3 regions of the Lysinibacillus sp. JK80 genome follow, and region 1 is predicted to be linked to each of the others. Evidence: riboswitches for the same ligand, from Rfam matches in the RefSeq annotation. Region 1 holds a riboswitch; each other region holds the start of a gene.
What was found. Region 1 has a riboswitch for cobalamin ahead of HXV90_RS20480 (FecCD family ABC transporter permease). Riboswitches for the same ligand answer to the same signal wherever they lie in the genome.
Positions count from the first base shown of each region.

Region 2: another riboswitch for cobalamin. It lies ahead of cobT (nicotinate-nucleotide--dimethylbenzimidazole phosphoribosyltransferase); the one in region 1 lies ahead of HXV90_RS20480 (FecCD family ABC transporter permease).
Region 3: another riboswitch for cobalamin. It lies ahead of HXV90_RS04160 (glutaredoxin family protein); the one in region 1 lies ahead of HXV90_RS20480 (FecCD family ABC transporter permease).

Region 1 covers NZ_CP058997.1:4,079,619-4,086,015, reverse strand. The annotation lists gene HXV90_RS20500 (sensor histidine kinase) at 1-513, shown strand, start outside; gene HXV90_RS20495 (response regulator transcription factor) at 491-1,192, shown strand; gene HXV90_RS20490 (YdhK family protein) at 1,234-1,803, opposite strand; gene HXV90_RS20485 (biotin transporter BioY) at 1,907-2,503, opposite strand; cobalamin riboswitch at 2,657-2,843, shown strand; gene HXV90_RS20480 (FecCD family ABC transporter permease) at 2,990-4,036, shown strand; gene HXV90_RS20475 (heme ABC transporter ATP-binding protein) at 4,042-4,833, shown strand; gene dapF (diaminopimelate epimerase) at 4,886-5,743, shown strand; gene HXV90_RS20465 (DMT family transporter) at 5,825-6,139, opposite strand; gene HXV90_RS20460 (DMT family transporter) at 6,139-6,397, opposite strand, start outside.
Region 2 covers NZ_CP058997.1:1,859,705-1,866,101, forward strand. The annotation lists gene HXV90_RS09855 (methionine gamma-lyase family protein) at 1-860, opposite strand, end outside; gene HXV90_RS09860 (trimeric intracellular cation channel family protein) at 1,202-1,807, shown strand; gene cobT (nicotinate-nucleotide--dimethylbenzimidazole phosphoribosyltransferase) at 1,859-2,914, opposite strand; cobalamin riboswitch at 3,006-3,181, opposite strand; gene HXV90_RS09870 (hypothetical protein) at 3,590-3,985, shown strand; gene HXV90_RS09875 (rhodanese-like domain-containing protein) at 4,029-4,331, opposite strand; gene hfq (RNA chaperone Hfq) at 4,427-4,657, opposite strand; gene miaA (tRNA (adenosine(37)-N6)-dimethylallyltransferase MiaA) at 4,755-5,657, opposite strand; gene HXV90_RS09890 (alpha/beta fold hydrolase) at 5,644-6,397, opposite strand, start outside.
Region 3 covers NZ_CP058997.1:787,993-794,389, reverse strand. The annotation lists gene HXV90_RS04190 (ABC transporter permease subunit) at 1-191, shown strand, start outside; gene HXV90_RS04185 (ABC transporter ATP-binding protein) at 205-975, shown strand; gene HXV90_RS04180 (ABC transporter ATP-binding protein) at 985-1,791, shown strand; gene HXV90_RS04175 (DUF2089 domain-containing protein) at 1,982-2,347, shown strand; gene HXV90_RS04170 (SHOCT-like domain-containing protein) at 2,360-2,746, shown strand; gene HXV90_RS04165 (hypothetical protein) at 2,756-3,037, shown strand; cobalamin riboswitch at 3,408-3,585, shown strand; gene HXV90_RS04160 (glutaredoxin family protein) at 3,704-3,928, shown strand; gene nrdI (class Ib ribonucleoside-diphosphate reductase assembly flavoprotein NrdI) at 3,925-4,284, shown strand; gene nrdE (class 1b ribonucleoside-diphosphate reductase subunit alpha) at 4,281-6,374, shown strand; gene nrdF (class 1b ribonucleoside-diphosphate reductase subunit beta) at 6,362-6,397, shown strand, end outside.

The DNA of each region.
Region 1 (6,397 bases):
AAAATGGATGAAAACTCATTTGTAATTGAAAAACATTGCTTACATTTAGAGCCGTTTTTTACAAGCATTGAAGAAAAATTAAGTCCCGCTTTTCAAGATAAAGGTATCTATTTAGTTGTACGTTGTGATAATGGCTTAACACTATGTGCAGATGAAGCAAGACTTGAGCAAATTCTGATTAATCTATTAAATAATGCATTAATCTATTGTGCACCAGGAGATATGACTACAGTCACTGTAAAACAAGACAGTGGAATTTTAAGCATCATCGTTGAAGACACAGGGAAAGGAATTCCAAAGAAGGATTTACCGTATATTTTTGATCGGTTTTATCGAGTGGAAAAATCACGTAGTCGTGCTTTAGGTGGATCTGGACTTGGGCTTGCTATTGTCAAGGAGCTTGTACAAGCACATGGGGGAGAAATAAAGGTTAGAAGTGAAATAAATAAAGGGACTACTTTTGAATTATCATTTAAAGGAGTAGAAACGAATGAAAACGATTTTATGCATTGATGATGAACCAAGAATGTTAGATTTATTAACCCTTTATTTGGAACCACTATTTATTTGTAGAGCAATGTCTTCTATACAAGAGGCATTGGATTTTTTAGAAGAAGAGCATGTGGATTTAGTTCTTTTGGATATTATGATGCCAGAGATGGATGGGTGGCAGGTTTGCCAGGAAATTAGGAAGTTTTGGGATGTTCCTATCATTATGCTTACTGCAAAAGGAGAACACGCTGATATTGTAAAAGGTTTAAATCTTGGTGCTGATGACTACGTTTTAAAGCCTTTTGATGAGGAAGAATTGTTAGCACGCATACATGCTGTATTAAGAAGAACGATATCTGAAGAAAAAGTGATTAACTTTGAAGGGCTTTGTTTAGATAGAGAGTCCTTTGAAGTATATTTTCAACATAAGGCAATTCCATTAACACCAAAGGAATTTGCCATGCTCGCCCTATTTTTAGATTATCAAAATAGAGCATTTTCTAGGGAACACCTTATACATGCCGTTTGGGGATATGATGTAACGATTGAAGATCGTACCATTGATTCACATGTACGTAATTTACGAGAAAAATTAAGAAAAAGTGGTTTTCCGGCGGATGATTACTTGCAAACCGTTTGGGGCATTGGCTATAAATGGCATAAGTCTGCAAAGAGAAAGCAAATGGAACATAAAAGCTAGAAATTAACCTCTACCAGAATTGAAGGTAGAGGTTATTTCTATTATTTTGGACTAAGCTCTTCTTCTGTTACCCATTTATGATTTGTTACAGCTTCACCACTTGTAGTGGAAGTATAATCAACCATATATACAGTTGTTTGCACAGCCTCGTCAATAAGGACAGTTGCATTTTCCATACCTTCCATATGTGTTGCGTCCGTTTTTACTTCTGTTCCAGGAGCCAGTGGTGCTTCTTGTGGGTCAATTAATTCTTCATGAATTACCCACTTATGCTTTTCTATTCGCTTTCCACCAGATGTAGGCTCATAGGAAATAACATAGGCAGTTGTAGTATAGGCACCTACTATTGTTGCTTCGGCCCCTTTCATACCTTCCATATGTCCATCTGTAATAATGGCTGTGCTTCCTATAGGAAATTTCGGATTTTCAGCTTTTTTTAACGTTACTGGTACTTCGCCAGAACTTGAATGGTTCATTGTAGAATGATCCATTTCTTCAGCAGCTTCATTAGAAGTGGACGCAGGTTTTGTTTGATCCTCTGTACAAGCCGATAAACTAATTAGAGCGACTACTGATAATAGTCCGACTGACCATCTTTTATTGAATTTCATATGATATCCTCCTCACTATGTGCTCCTAATGTAGCAAATAAATGTGCAGAAACGATGGATATAACCTATGAAAAACATTTCTTTAGTCTGGCGGGGAGATATGCTATTGAATGGGCATGATCTTCAATGTTTTTTGTAATCTATGGGCGAAGATACCAGCAAAAATAGCTAAAATAATATCTTTTGGTAGTGGAGGAATCATCCAAAGCCAAACGAGCTTATATGAAAAATTCTCTGGCGCACTTGCCCATAGCTTATAGGCAAAAAACATCCAATTTGTTCCTATCAAATAATTTATAGCCGTTGCTACCAAAGCAGCTACGATAAAACTTTTCTTTGTTCCGCTTCGTTCTACGATCAACCCCGCAACAAATGCCGCAAATATAAATGTAATAATAAACCCAAAGGTAGGGCTTAAAATTTGGCCAATTCCACCACCGAAACGAGCAAAGACAGGAGCTCCTGCCAATCCTACGCACATATAAATTGTGCAGGCGAGCGCACCTTTTCTACTACCAAGAATAAGCCCTGCTAAAATTGCAAAGAAGGTTTGAAGCGTAATGGGTACACCACCAACTACCATAAAAGGTGCAAAGGAAGTGATATTAGCACCCACCATCATTAACGTTGTAAATAATCCAATGTAGGTAATGTCAACAGTTCTTAACTTATGGTGACTATGTTGTGTAACAGTTGCCATGATTTCACCTCGTTTTATAAGTTATTACTGCTAGTGTAAAAAACGAATGTATTTGTGTCAACCTTATTATTTAAATAAGTTAACTCAATTGTTGGATTAAATTGAAGTAGACTATCTATCTATAAAAATGTATGATAGAACCGTCACAATTTTATAACTTCAAATACTATTGGTGTGACATTTTGAATGTCACTTAAAAGGGAAGTCGGTGGAAGTCCGACGCTGTCCCGCAACTGTAACGAGGAATCCTATAATATGATTTGCCACTGTTTAAGAATGGGAAGGCAATTATAGGATAGTGAATCGAAGCCAGGAGACCTGCCATTTAGTAATACCTGTAATGCCCACGAGGATGCAAGCAATTACGGACAATAGCTGGATATTTTTCTGACTTTGTTTAATCTTGGGTATTTCTATGCGCATTTTCGCATGGGATACCTTTTTTTATTGCTTCATTCATCAATATTCAGTAGGAGTTTAAAACAGATGAATAAAAAATTTATGTTATTTTCCTTCGTACTTTTCATGGTATTAATTGTTTCAATGACCTTTGCTGTAATGGTTGGCTCAGTTTCAGTTACACCGTTATATGTATGGAAAGTTATTCTTTCTAAAATTCCTTTTATACAAAATTCGATCGAGCAAGATTGGAGTCGCTCTCAGGAAATCATCATCTGGCAAATAAGAGCACCTCGTGTTTTGCTAGCTGTGATAGTAGGAGCGGGGTTAGCTATTGCAGGGGCAGCCATTCAGGCACTAGTACGTAATTCTATTGCAGACCCGTATATTCTAGGGATTTCTTCAGGGGCAGCTGTCGGAGCTACTTCTGTGATTATTTTAGGAGCCTTTTCATTTTTAGGTATTTACGCTCTTTCAGTATCCGCATTCCTTGGTTCATTACTTGCCATTGCACTTGTCTTTTTCTTATCACGTGTTGGGGGACGTGTCTCTATTTTCCGCTTGCTATTGGCAGGCATGGCTGTGTCCTTTATCTTAACGGCTATCTCTAACTTTATTTTAATGATGTCAAAGCAAGAAGGGGCCTTAAAGGCTGTTATGTTTTGGATGCTAGGTAGTTTAGCTGGAGCCAAATGGAATAATATTGTGATTCCAGCTTTCGTATTTTTTATTGTATTTGGGCTACTGTGGCTACACTATCGCAATTTAAATTTATTATTACTAGGAGAAGAGGCGGCAGTGACATTAGGCGTTAATCTTCAGCAATTCCGTATTCAGTTAATACTACTAGTATCTCTATTAACAGGTGTGCTTGTCGCAGTTAGTGGTTCTATAGGATTTGTGGGATTGATTATTCCCCATATTGTGCGTTTAATTGTGGGCTCAAACTATAAATACGTAATACCTATCAGTGCTTTAATAGGTGGAATATTCTTAGTGTGGGCAGATGCTTTTGCTCGAATTATTATTGCTCCTCAGGAAATGCCAATTGGTATTATTACAGCTTTTTGTGGAGGACCATTTTTCATTTGGCTTCTCCGTCGTAACAACTATTCTTTCGGTGAAGGAGATTAACTTCCATGACATTAGAAGCGAAAAAAGTATCATTCTCCATTTACGATCAGCGTATACTGCATGATGTAAGCATTCAAATAAAAGAAAAGCAATTTGTTGGATTAATTGGTCCTAATGGGAGCGGAAAATCTACATTGTTAAAAAATATGTATCGTCTCCTAAAACCTGAAAGTGGATCGGTAGTATTAAATGAGCAAGATATATTAAAGCAATCAAGTAAAGCAATTGCGAAAAATTTGGCTGTTGTAAGCCAAGAGACACCCGTATTATTTGATTTCACTGTGCATGATTTAGTCAGTATGGGAAGAACCCCACATAAAAAGCTGTTAGAGCTTGATCAAGAGAAAGATTTTCAAATTGTTAAAGAGGCTCTTAGACAAACGGGCATATCGCATTTAGAGAAACGAAGCTTTAGTTCGCTTTCTGGTGGCGAGAAAAAACGTGTCATGGTTGCAAGGGCACTCGCTCAACAAGCACAGATATTAATATTAGATGAGCCGACGAATCATTTAGATATTCAACATCAACTTCAACTTATGGATTTAATTCAGACTTTGCATTTAACCGTAGTAGCAGCTTTACATGATTTGAATATTGCTGCTATGTATTGCGATCAAATTTACGTTTTACAGCAAGGGCGAATAGTTTGTCATGGTACACCAGAGGAAGTACTTACGCCAACAGTGCTGCAAGATGTATTTGGTGTTTTTGCGGATATTCAAATACATCCAATGACAGGGAAGCCGTATCTTACATATGTTCCTGAACAGTTCACGAAGGGGTTTAGCCAAATATAGAAAAGTTTCATCTTCTATTAGATACATAAAACATCCTTTAAGGAGTGACTGTATGCAAATAGCCTTTACGAAAATGCATGGTATTGGCAACAGCTATATCTATCTTGATCTTTTCCAACATGATTACAAGGAAGATATCTTTTGTGAATTGGCTCAAAAAATGGCCAATGTCCATACTGGTATTGGCTCAGATGGATTGATTATTATCCAACCCTCTAAAATTGCTGACTGTGGTATGCGTGTATTTAATAAAGATGGATCTGAGGGGACAAATTGTGGTAACGGTCTTCGCTGTGTTGCTAAGTATATTTTTGAACGTCATATTGTACGACAAGAGCTAATTACGATTGAAACGAAATCCGGGATTATGCTGGCACAGGTAGTGGTGCAAGACAATCGTGTAATAGAAGTGATTGTCGATATGGGCAAACCTCTCTTATTGCGCAAAGACATTCCGATGTTAGGAAACCCAAATGAGCTTGTCATCAATGAGATATTTCCTTTACCCCAACACTCTCTTTTGGTAACAGCTTTGTTTTTGGGCAATCCGAATACTGTAGTTTTTGTGAATGCGATCGAGCAAGCACCATTAAGAACATTAGGCGGTATTATAGCAAACGATATGAGATTTCCTTATCGTTGCAATGTTGAGTTTGTAGAGGTTGTTCATGAGAAGGCATTAAAATGCTGCGTTTGGGAACGAGGTTCGGGTATAACAGAGGCATGTGGGACAGGTGCTTGTGCAGCGGTAGTGGCTGCTATATTAAATGGTTTTTGTCAGAAGGAAGAAGAGATAGTAGTCCAACTTAGGGGCGGTGACTTAGTCATTCGATGGGCTGACAATGACCATATCTGGATGCGTGGACCTGCAGAATTTATAGCGGATGGTATTTATGAATTTTTATCTTAATTACTCCCATTTCATGCCATTTTAAATAAATGAATACAGGACGCCTCCGATTTAAGAGTGGCGTCCTATATTGTAAAGCCATTAAGATACTGCTTTTAAGCCTGCTACACCTATGATAATTGCTATGATACTGATAATACGTGATAGATTTTTAGATTCGCCAAAGAAAATGATATTTACGAGTACAGCTCCAACAGTACCAATTCCTACCCAAACAACATAGGCAATGCTTAACTGCAAATAGTTGAAGGATGCATATAAAAGGGCAAAAGACACACCAAAACCACCAATATATAACATTAAGTTTCGTAATGTTTTATGCTGACTATAGAAGCGTAAGCCAACCACACCTATAATTTCAGACAATGCAGCTAAGATAATAAGTACCCAACCCATTATACATTCTCTCCTTTCGTTTGCACCTGCTCTTTAGAGGAATTATCCGCTAATTTTAGACCAATCACACCTAATAATAAAATAATCATGAACAGTCCTTTAATGGCATTAAATTCTCCTTCGAAAATGAAAATATCCATTAATGTGGTACCGATTGCACCTGCTCCAGCGAAAATAGCGTAGACTGTACCAGTAGGTAAGCTCTCACAAGCCTTCGATAAGAAATGAAAATCTATAGCAATGATTGTCACAATAATT
Region 2 (6,397 bases), 2.2 Mb from region 1:
GGTGCCAGGAAAAACCCTTGATAAAAATCACCTAGTGTATTTAATGTGGCCCCCGCTTCTGCTCCAATACCTGGAGATGTCATACGATAGGCACATTTCTCCACTAAATCTGCGCGTCCAGCAATATAGCCACCAATTTTAGCCAAGCCTCCACCTGGATTTTTAATGAGTGATCCTGCCATTAAGTCAGCCCCGACCTCTGTAGGTTCCTGCGCCTCTACAAACTCGCCATAGCAGTTATCTACAAAAATAATAGCTTTCGGAGCTATTTTACGTACCTTTACACACATTTCTGCAATTTCTTCAATTGTAAAAGATGGACGTGTGGCATAGCCTTTTGAACGCTGAATCGCAATCATTTTGGTTTGTGCTGTAATGGCCGCTTCTACACCTGCCCAATCAATAACCTGATTATCTAGTAAATCCACATGTCGATAACCGATTTTATAATCTTTCAGTGAACCTGTATCTTTATCACCACCATCGACAATGGATTGCAATGTATCATATGGCTGCCCAGAAATATAAAGCAGCTCATCACCAGGACGCAAAACACCGAATAGACTAAGCGTGATTGCATGTGTGCCTGAAATAATTTGTGGTCGGACTATGGCTGCCTCTGCACCAAATACCTCCGCATAAACACGCTCTAGATTATCGCGCCCCTCATCATCATAGCCATAGCCGTTTGATGGGTGTAAATGATAATCACTTACTTGATGCTTTCTGAAAGCTGCTAGCACCTTCTGCTGATTGTAGAACGCCATTTCTTCTACATTGGCATGATAAGGCCGAACTTGCTCCTCTACTTTTGCCGCTAACGATAGCGTTTCTGTTGATAAATTTGATGTAAACGTCATTCTTTCTTCTCCATTTCACAATGTCTCGCATTTCAATCAGTAAGATTTATTGACTATCTAAATTGACTTCAATCACTCTAGAATTCCCTAACCAACTACTGGTATATGAACGCTTTTGACGAATGTTTTTCTTTATTTTAATCACATTTTATCAATTTGTATGTGCACCTGTAAAACTTGCCTATTGTTTCTAAGAGGATTTTACGCTAAGCTAATGTGCGGACTCATTTCAAGATGCGTATTTAATGACCGATTTTGGCTATTAAATTCATAGATTCTGTTACGTAAAAAGTCTTTTAACTTTTAATAAAGTTTATTTATTGATAGAAGGGGTGAAAGGGATGGCTTGGGAGGTTTTTAGTATTATAGGAACAATTGCCTTTGCTATTTCTGGGGCAATTATTGCCATGGAAGAAGAATACGATTTATTCGGTGTATATATACTTGGTATTGTGACTGCTTTTGGTGGAGGAGCTATCCGAAATTTACTCATTGGACTACCTGTCACAACACTTTGGGGACAGGATATGATGTTTCAAATAGCGCTTGCTGCGATTACGATATTCTTTATTTTTCCGCATCATCTGATTCAACATTGGCATCGTTGGGGTAACTTCACAGATGCGATTGGCTTATCAGCATTCGCTATTCAAGGCGCACTCTATGCTGTTAAGCTTGATATGCCAGTAAGCGCAGTCATTGTAGCTGCTGTTTTGACAGGTTCAGGTGGGGGTATTGTACGAGATTTATTAGCTAGAAGAAAACCATTAGTTCTCCGTGATGAAGTTTATGGTGTTTGGGCAGCTCTTGCAGGATTGCTAATCGGATTCGAGGTTTTTACAGGAGACATTTTCCTTTATATTTTATTCGCAGTGATTACAGCTTTACGTATTCTTTCCTATATGATGAAGTGGCGCTTGCCATTACGAAAGTTAAATCGTGCATAAACACCATTCAGCCAATGACCAAAAATTAAGTCATTGGCTGTTTTATTGTTTTTATCTTTTTAACAACTGCATTGATTCTTCTAAAGTCGCCATGTTTTTCATCATCGAGCAAGCTGCATCTAAAATCGGAAAGGCTAAGGCTGCTCCAGAACCTTCGCCTAAACGCATATTCATGTGCAACATTGGTTCAATGCCTAGTAAGGCAGCGGCAATTTTTGCCCCTGGTTCCTCTGAAGCATGGGAAGGAATGATATAATCGATTACTTTTGGTTCGAGCTTATAAGCAATGAGGGCTGCTATAGTTGAAATAAATCCATCAATGACAACGGGTTTACGATGGGCAGCAGCGCCAAGAATAATACCTGTCATAGCCCCTATCTCTAACCCTCCAACCTTAGCCAGAACATCAATAACATCATTTGGATTAGGCTTATTTAAGGTAATTGCTTTTTCAATAACTGCCGCTTTATAGGCAATGCCTCCTTGGCCTACTCCTGCACCAAACCCCGTTACTTCGATAGGGTTGCATCCCGTTAAAACAGCTAATATCGCAGCACTTGGTGTTGTATTGCCGATGCCCATTTCTCCAGTCCCAAGTACATCAGCACCTTTTATGATTTCCTCAGTGGCCACACGGATTCCTACTTCTATCGATTGAATGGCTTCTTGTTTGGCCATAGCTGGACCATGTGCCATGTTATCTGTACCATATTTAATTTTATGAATAATGACACCTGCATCAAGTGGAATATCTTCTTTTACACCCACATCTACTGTGACCACCTTTGCATTGGTAATCCCCGCAATCGCACAAACGCCTGTACCCCCCTTAGGAAAATTTAATGTTTGAAAGACCGTAACATCTTGTGGATTCGTGGTTACACCTTCCTCGCAAACACCATGATCTGCAGCACAGACAATCATCACTTTTTTGTTGACCGTCGGATATAATTGTCCTGTTATACCAGAGAGCTGTACGGCAATTGATTCTAGTTTACCCAAGCTACCCGGGGGCTTACAAAGCGCATCAATCCGCTTTCTAGCTTGCTCCATACTTTTCATATCAGCCCCCTGAATGTTTTGAATCGTGTCTTGTAATAATTGCATGATTATTTCTCCTCTCGTTCTCATAAGACAAAATAAAAAGTCTGTAGTTTATTGTCATGACAAATAAACTACAGACTTTTCCATCATCTATATCTTCTATAGCATGTAGGCAGGTCTCCTGGCTCAAGTTCAACACCTCATAGTACCTTCCCAGCAATTTGCTAGTGGCATACACTATGAAATTCCCTTATACAGTGGCGGGTCCGCTAAAGCTTTTCACTTTATTCCCTATTCTCCCTAATGGGCACCTATTGCTTTTATGTAATTATGTTAAATCTACTTTACAACTTTTTTAGTGTCAAGAGGGAAAATTTTTTTGAGTGTTAACTTAGTACATACTGTATTCCCAATATAAGCTTATCAAGTGCTTGTCACAATAAATGATTCCTTCACTTGATTCCTAGTCTTCCATAATTAGTGCTTTTTAGAATTCTCTATGTCTAACACTCGGCTTGTACAAAAATCCATTACTGAATCAATTGCCATAACAAGTAAACTACAGACTTTTCCATCATCTCTACCTTCCATAGCATATGTTCTGCCAATTCACTGAGTAATGTTGAACATAAAAGTTGAAACCTTAATAATCTGTTCAATGTAAACATAAATTATTTCTATGATTAAAATTAGGGTAAGTATCAATAGTAAAACGATGAAAAGTTAGGAGTAGATACGATGAATACAAAACAATTAAGAAACGCTATTGCTGAAACCTGTGAAACGCACGATAGCCTCTATGCCAAACTCGTAAAACCGATCAATCAGTTGTTAATCAATATCGACGCTTCGATCAGTGAAGAGACAGCAAATAAAATACTAGAAAATTTAAAGTTATTTCATAGTGGTGATAAATACATTACGGAGTGTCATTTCGAGGAGAGTCAAAATTTCTTGAAAGATGGCATTGAGCTTCTCCAAAAAGGGGATTTGGCGAATGGAGCACTACAAATTTATGGAGCTGGTCTAAACTTTGCTAGTTATGCTTCAAAAGTGCAGGGACAAAAAAATGTTAATATCTACAAAAACTTTGAAGAGAATTTTAATTTTATCATGGATGCCTTGAAAAAATAATCATGAAAAAAGAAAGAGTGTATACTCTTTCTTTTTTCATGATTTATTTAAATTCTAATTCTCCATCATAAGCCAGCATGCCGCCTTCAAGGTTTGTTACATCAAATCCTTGTGCCTCTAAGTAAGCACACGCATTGGCAGAACGAGCTCCAGCCTTACATACAATAATATATGGCTTTTCTACATCTAATTCCTCTAAACGTTCAGGGATAGTTCCGAGTGCAATATGTTGAGCACCTGGGATCATGCCATGGGCTACTTCATCCTCTTCACGTACATCGATAATATATAGGTCCTCATTTGCATCTAACAGATCTAATAATTGTGTTGTTTCCATTGTTTTCATAAACTTTGTCCTCCAAAATATCAAATTCCACTATCATTATAGCTTGTAGCAAAAAAAACAGCCAGTGTGAGAACACTAACTGTTTAACAAACTTATTATACTTCTGTCTCTAAAAACTCTATTTGTTTTGCTGGTACGAATGTAGAAATGGCATGCTTGTAGATTAGGTGCTGCTTATTCTCAGCATCAAGTAGTAATACTGTAAAATTATCATATGATTTCACAGTCCCTTTTAACTGAAATCCGTTTAACAGAAATACAGTTACAAAAACACTGTTTTTACGTAGTTGGTTCAAGAACGTATCTTGCAAATTGATTGATTTCATCAAATAGCCTCCCTACTAACTTTCTACCTCTTCATTCCTATAGTAGCACGTTCTACCAATTTATCAATTAGTAATTTTTAGAAATTTTTCTTTATTCTTATAATCGATCATCCGGCGTAATAAAATGGACATCCATTTTATTACGGAAATAAGTAAGCTGTCTTTTTGCATAGCGACGGGAATTTTGTTTTAGGCTATCAAGGGCTTCCTCTAGGGTACATTTGCCATCTAAATAATCATATAATTCTTTATACCCGATGGCTTGTATAGACTGTACTCCACGGATATTTTGCTGCCATAATCCCTTCACCTCTTGCAGAAGACCATTTTCCACCATTAAATCAACACGACGATTAATACGGTCATATAGCACGTCACGGGACATGTTTTGACCTAGACCTAAAATAACATGGTCGTAAAGGGGTACTTCCCCTCGATTTTGCGCTTCAGCTGCTTTTGATACACCGCTTAATTCCAGCATTTCTAATGCACGAATAACACGACGTGTATTGTTTGGATGGATTGTCTCCGCTGTTTGAGGGTCTAGTTGTTTTAGTTTGTCATGCATTGCCTCAGGGCCAAGCTTTGCTAATTCCTCATAGTAGGCTTTTCGTGCTTCTTCATCTACTTTTTCATCAGTAAATTGGAAATCATAGAGGACAGCTTGTACATATAAGCCAGAGCCTCCTACTATTATAGGTAATTTTTGACGAGCTTGTATTTCCGCGATCTTCGCACGTACTAATTTTTGATAATCTGCTACCGAAAAAGATTCTGTAGGCTCTAAAAAGCTAAGTAAATGATGAGGAACGCCCTCCATCTCTTCTTCGGTAATTTTAGCTGTCCCAATATCGAGCCCTTTATAAACTTGCATGGAATCACCATTAATGACTTCACCGTGATATTTTTTTGCCAGTTCAATGCTTAATGCCGTTTTACCTGAGGCAGTCGGTCCTACTATTGCTACGACCTCTGCCTGCTGCAATTTAGTTTCTATCATATTTTTCTAACCACCGTAATAAAACTTGAAAGACCGCTTCTTGATTGTCTTCATTTAAAATTTCATGTCGTTTATCCTCGAATAAATAAACCGTTACATCCTCTACTCCCACCGCTGCTAACTGTTCAGCAACTTTGTAAACGCCTAGCCCCCGTTCACCAACCGGATCTTTACTGCCACTAATCAAGAGAATAGGGAGGTCTTTTCTTACTTTTGCTAATTCTCTTTTACGATTTAGTGTGGCAAAGCCAGTTGTTAAATCCACGAAAAATTGATTCGTTGGAATAAAGCCACAATAGGGATCATCGATATACTTTTCCACCTCTTGTTGTACTGAACATAACCAATCATAGGCAGTCTTCGGATTAGGAAATTGCTTATTAAAGCTACCAAAGCTCAATTGATTTAACAGCTTACTTTCAGTTTCTTTTCCTAGTCCCTTAGCTAAAGCCTTGGCTACTAGATTTCCTACAGCATGCAAGGCTGTCACATTTCCAGTGCCACAGAGAATAACATTATCTACTTGCTCTCCGTATAATTGAATATAGCGTCTAGTAATGAAAGAACCCATACTATGGCCAAAGAGAATTAATGGTACATTAGCGTATGGTACGTGAAGTTGTGTAATCACTTCATGAGCATCTTTTACTACACGCTCAAAGCCGTTTTCTTCAGCAAAAAAGCCCAATGTCCCATTATATGCTGCCGTTTCACCATGCCCACGGTGATCGTGCATCGTC
Region 3 (6,397 bases), 1.4 Mb from region 1:
TAGAAATTGCAGGCTTTTCCTTTATCGGACTTGGGGTGCAGGCACCGATTCCAGAATGGGGCATGATGATCAATGAAGGAAAGCAATACATGAGACAGCATCCTGAATTAATGCTTTATCCAGGACTTGCCATCATCCTTGTTGTGTTATTGTTTAATCAATTAGCAAATCGTTTAAAAAGGCTTGACTAGGAAAGGGGAAGTTATGGAGAAAGTTTTAGAAGTGATAGACCTCACAGTCAAAATAGGGGAGAAAAATATATTAACCTCTATCAACCTGACAGCTTATAAAGGGCGAGTCCTAGGAATTATCGGGGAAAGTGGCAGTGGCAAGTCTATGCTTTGCCATGCCATCATGCAAACATTACCGTCCTTTGCCCATGTCAGCCAAGGGGAAGTACTCTATCTGCAAGAAAATTTATTAAACGTTTCAGCTACTAAATGGAGAGCTTATCGTGGCAGACATCTTTCGATGATTTTGCAAAACCCACCCGCTGCATTTGATCATATTCAAACGATTGAAAGTCATTTTCGAGAAACATTAAAAGCACACTTTAAGCTTACAAAAAAAGAAATGAGACAGATCGCCCTTGATGCTTTGAAAAAAGTTCATTTACCTCAGCCAGAGCAGCTCTTGTCCTACTATCCTTTCCAGTTAAGTGGAGGCATGCTACAGCGTGTGATGATTGCTCTGTCAATGGCGATACAGGCCTCCCTCTACATCGCAGACGAGCCTACGACTGCTCTGGATACCATCAATCAGAAACAAGTATTAACACTATTTAATCAAATTCGCTCAGAAACAGATGCTACCATACTCCTTGTCACGCATGATTTAGGTGTCATTGCTGAGCTTGCGGACGATGTGGCTGTGATGTATCAAGGAGAAATCGTTGAGCAAGCAAATGTTTTTGATTTTTTTGATGCGCCTCAGCATCCCTATACCAAGAAACTTTTACAAGCGAGAATGCTATGAGGTGATAAAATGACGCTACTAGAAGTAAAAAATATTGAGAAATACTATGCGCAAAGACCATTTCTATTCAAACGAGGACAGGAAGCCCCTGTATTAGAGAATGTGACATTTTCACTTCAGGAAGGAGAATGTCTTGGCATCGTCGGTCAAAGTGGTTCTGGAAAAAGCACATTAGGGCGCATTATTTTAGGGATTGAACGACCAACAAACGGAGAGCTGATCTTTCAAGGTGTCAATTTATACGAAGCACCCAGCAAAGAGAAAAAAATGATACGAAGAAATTTACAGGCTGTTTTTCAAAATAGTTATCATTCATTTAATCTAAAACAGACGATTTTCGAAATACTCGAAGAACCGTTTTTGAATTTCGAGCATTTTAGCAAAGCAGAGCGACAACAGAAAGTAAGGGAATTACTAGACTGTGTAGAGTTAGAGTGGGCAATGGCTCAAAACTATCCCTCACAGCTAAGTGGGGGACAGCAGCAACGAGTCAACATTGCTAGAGCTCTTGCATTAAAGCCGAAACTGATTGTTTTAGATGAGGCCATTAGTAGTCTTGATATGATTTTGCAAAAGACGATTATAGAGCTACTGCAAAGACTTCAAAAAGAGCTACAGCTTGCTTATCTATTCATTTCACATGATTTACAGGCCACACGTTTTATGTCAGATCGCATCCTTGTGATGCAGCATGGTCAGCTAGTGGAGGAGATAGGCAAGGATGGGACATATCAGCACCCCGCTTCACAAGCGTTATACAATGCAATTTTGCCATCACACCCGCGGGAAAGAAAAAAGAAGGATAGACCCAATTAAACAGAAACGCCATTTTGAGAAATTAAAAATGGCGTTTTCTTAATTTTTAAAGCAATATAGAAACAAAAATAAATAAAATTAATCAAGATATTAATTTTATTTATTTTTTAATTAAAATTATTAATATTATTATTTACATCTTTAATTTCTTTATTATATAATCAGCTTAACTTAAAGGAAGGAGTTCACTATGGCTTATCAAGTAATCACAAATTGTCCTGTCTGCAGTAAAACATTAAAAATTACGAAGTTACAGTGTTCTCATTGTCACACGACCATTGAAAATGAGTTTGAATTGTCGAAGCTAGCATCCTTATCACAGGATCAGCTTCATTTTGTGGAAGTATTTTTAACCTGCCGAGGAAATATTAAAGAGGTTGAAAAGGAACTGGGGGTTTCGTATCCAACAGTTCGAGGCAAGCTAAATGATATTATTTCATCCCTTGGCTATGCTCAAAAGAAGAAAAATGAAGTAGATGAGAAAAAAATTGTAAGCATGCTTGAAAATGGCGAAATCACAACAGATGAAGCCATAAAGCTCTTAAAAGACGAATAGGGAGGAACGACCATGAAAGAGGAAATTACAAAAGTGTTAACGATGATTCAAGAGGGCAAAATTGATGCGGATAAAGGATCAGAGCTGATTCAAGTGCTACAACAGAAAGAAGAATCAGAGAATAAATTTGTGGAAAAAACAAAGTATTTAGATAAAACGTTAAAGGTCCGTGTTGTATCCACCGAAAATGATAATGTCACGGTAAATTTACCAATTAAACTTGTCAAAGCCGTATTGATGGCAGGACACAGCATCGCTGCAAGTATTCCGCAATCTGAAAAATACGTAAAAGATATCGACATCAATCTTCTTCTTGAAGCAATTGAAAATGAACTAGATGGACAAATTGTAGATATAAAATCAGCAAACGGAGATTCCGTTGCAGTCTTCATTGAGTAGAGGCGACGAATGATGCATGTAAAAGTGAAAGCAAAAGACGTTCGCTTTACCGTCCCTGTTCCCTATACTGTGCTAACCATTGTCCTCTCCATTTTAACTTCTAAATGGATTCAGCAACAAGCCAATAAGTGGACAAAGGCATACTTCGATAAAAAGAAAATAGACTTTACCTTTCCCCTCATCGACAAAGAAATGTTAAAGCCGATTATCAAGGAACTACAAAATTATAAAGGACTTGTGCTAGTCGATGTCAAAGCTCAGGACGGGACTGAGGTTAAGGTTAGACTATAATCCCAATGATAGAATGGTAAGAGCATGTTATGATAAAAGCATGCTCTTTATTAATGTAATGAGCATCATTTGAAATGGGTAAGAGATGATCATTATTTCAGGACTTACGATAGAGACAACTATTTTTCAATGGTACATAAAATAGAAGATTTCTTTAAACTCAAATTAGAATTCTAGATCCATTTTAATAGAAAATCACGTACATCGTTAAAAATAGATTTTTGATTTGGGTATAAGTGATTAGTGGTAATCTATTTGGAACTACATAATTAAAAATACTGAATAATCCAAAAATAAAGAAGTTTAGAATCTTGATTTACTTTTCATTTGAAGGATGGTACACTTAAAACTATTGAACAACAACTATATATTGTGTTCGTTTTACAAAGGTACTACTACATGTAGTTTAAAAGGGAAGTTCGGTACAATTCCGACGCTGTCCCCGCAACTGTGAAGCTGACGATGATTGCAACCACTGTGCATTTGCATGGGAAGGGAATCAGAGAATGAAGCAAAGCCAGGAGACCTGCCTTTATAAAACAAATTTATCATTTCTTCGGGGATTAAGAGATGGGAACGTCAGTATTTTTGGTATGTTAACGTTTCCATTTAGCCTATCTCTTTAGAGGAGATAGGCTTTTTTATTTTATGAAAAGAGGGATTTCTATGAAACTTTATACGAAAACAATTTGTCCAAAATGCCTATGGGTAAAATCTGAACTACAACGTGCAGGACTTGAAGCTGAAATTGTTAACATCGATCACGATGAACAAGCAAAGCAAACGATTATTGACGCAGGTTTTTTAAGTGTGCCTGTTTTAGAGATGAATGAAACTTTCATAGGAGATGTTCAGGAAATTGTTTCTCAAATTGAGTTGATTGCCCTATGATTGTTTACGCGAGTCGTACAGGTAATGTCCGAAATGTTGTATCCAAATTAAAGGCAGAATGTATCGAGCTCTCGGAAGAATTGCGATTGAACAAGCCATATCTCTTAATTACCTACACAGATGGTTTAGGTGACATTCCAGCAAAGGTACAACGTTTCTTAGAAAAAAACAGGGATTTTTGTAAAGGAGTAGTTGCCAGTGGTAATAGTAACTTCGGTCATCATGTATTTGGCGCTGCTGGTGAGAAAATCGCTGCTACCTATCATGTACCCTTAGTAAGGAAATTAGATTTACGAGGTAATCAAACGGATTACGAAGCAATACAAACGTTTTATGAAACGAGGGTAATGAGATGAAAACCTATTTAAAGCTTAATAATGACGTACTGAATCGTTATAGTACAACTGGATTACTTGAGTTAGAAAAGGACCGCGAAGCTACGCGCCGCTACTTTTTAGAGTATGTTAACGTACGTTTGCGTTATTTTATAGATATTGAGGAAAAAATACGCTATTTAGTTGATGAGGGCTACTATGAGAAAGCATTTATCGACATGTACGAAATGGAATTTATTAAGAAGCTGTACAAGAAAGCCTATGATTATAATTTCCGCTTTCCATCCTTTATGAGCGCAAGCAAATTTTACGATAGCTATGCTATGAAAAGTCGTGATGGGGAAGAAATCTTAGAAAAGTATGAGGATCGTATTGTCATTATTGCTTTGTATTTAGCTCAAGGCAACACGGCTCTAGCAGAACGCTCTGTCGAAGCAATGATGGAAGCCTATCAGCCTGCAACACCAACTGCTTTAAATAGTGGTAAGAAAGCACGTGGTGAATTAGTCAGCTGCTTTAAATTATCAATGGATGACTCCATGAATAGTATTGCTGAAAATATTGGCTATTGTTTAGAGCTATCACGCCTTGGTGGTGGAGTTGGGGTCAACTTAACTGATTTACGTCCATTAGGTGATCCAATTAAAGAGATATTAAATCGTGCAAGTGGTGTCATCCCAGTAGCGAAACTGTTAGAAAATTCTTTCAGTTATTCTAATCAGCTAGGGCAACGAAATGGCTCAGGTGTTGTCTATCTAAATATTTTCCATGCAGACATAGAAAATTTCATTTCATCAAAAAAACCAAATGCTGATGATAAAATTCGCCTCGCAACCCTTTCAACAGGGATTATTATACCTAGTATTTTCTTCGAACTGATGAAACGTGATAAGGATATTGTGTTGTTTAGCCCATATGATATTTTTAAAGAATATGGTAAACGTATGTCTGAAATTTCTATTTCAGACATGTACTACGAGCTACTTGATAACCCTAAAATTCGTAAAATTAAACGTTTAAATGCACGAAAGCTTTACACAGAGGTGAAAAAAGCACAATTTGAATCAGGCTATCCGTTTGAAATCTTTGATGATAATGTCAATAAGGTACATCCTTTAAAAAATATTGGACGTGTCAAAATGTCCAATTTATGTACAGAAATCTTACAAGTACAAGAGACAAGTATCATTACGGACCAGGATCAACCAAATGACTATGGATTAGATGTATCGTGTAACTTAGGTTCCATCGATATCCATGCAGCAAGTAAAGTCAAGGATTTCGGCGCATTAGTCGATACAGCCATGCACCTATTAACGAATGTATCGCAAATGACGCATATTAAGAATGTTCCGTCTGTTGCAAAAGCCAATCAATTAATGCATTCTGTAGGGCTTGGCTGTATGAACCTCCATGGGCATCTCGTGACAGAAGGCATCCTGTACGGCTCAAAAGATTCCATTGATTTCATGGATCACTTTATGGAAGCGATGAACTATTATTCTCTGAAATCTTCGATGGAAATGGCGAAAGAAAAAGCTGCAACCTTCTACCGATTTGAGGACAGTGATTATGCATCAGGTAGCTATTTTGACCAATATATCAATAAAACTGAAGAAGAACTATCGCCTGCTGTGTTGAAGGCGCTTGGCAATATTCCAATCATCACAAACAAGATGTGGGAAACGTTAAAGCAGGATGTAATGCAGTACGGTCTATTCCATTCCTATCGTTTGGCTATTGCACCAACTGGTAGTATTTCATATATTCGTAGCTGTACGGCTTCAATCGCACCATGTACAGAGCGCGTAGAGGTTCGTGATTACGCCGATAGTAGAACCATTTATCCAATGCCTCATTTAACAAATGACAATAGTCATTTATATGTGGAGGCGTATGATGTAAATCCGTATGATTTAATTGATTTATATGCAGCTTCTCAAAAGCACGTTGACCAAGGTATTTCCATGACGCTTTATGTAACGGACAATTGGACAACCGAACAATTGGCTAAAGTATACATTTATGCGTGGATAAAAGGCATTAAGTCTGTTTACTATGTTCGTCAACGATTACAAAGCTTAGAGGAGTGTGTAGCATGTCAAATATAATTTATGAGGCAGTCAATTGGAAT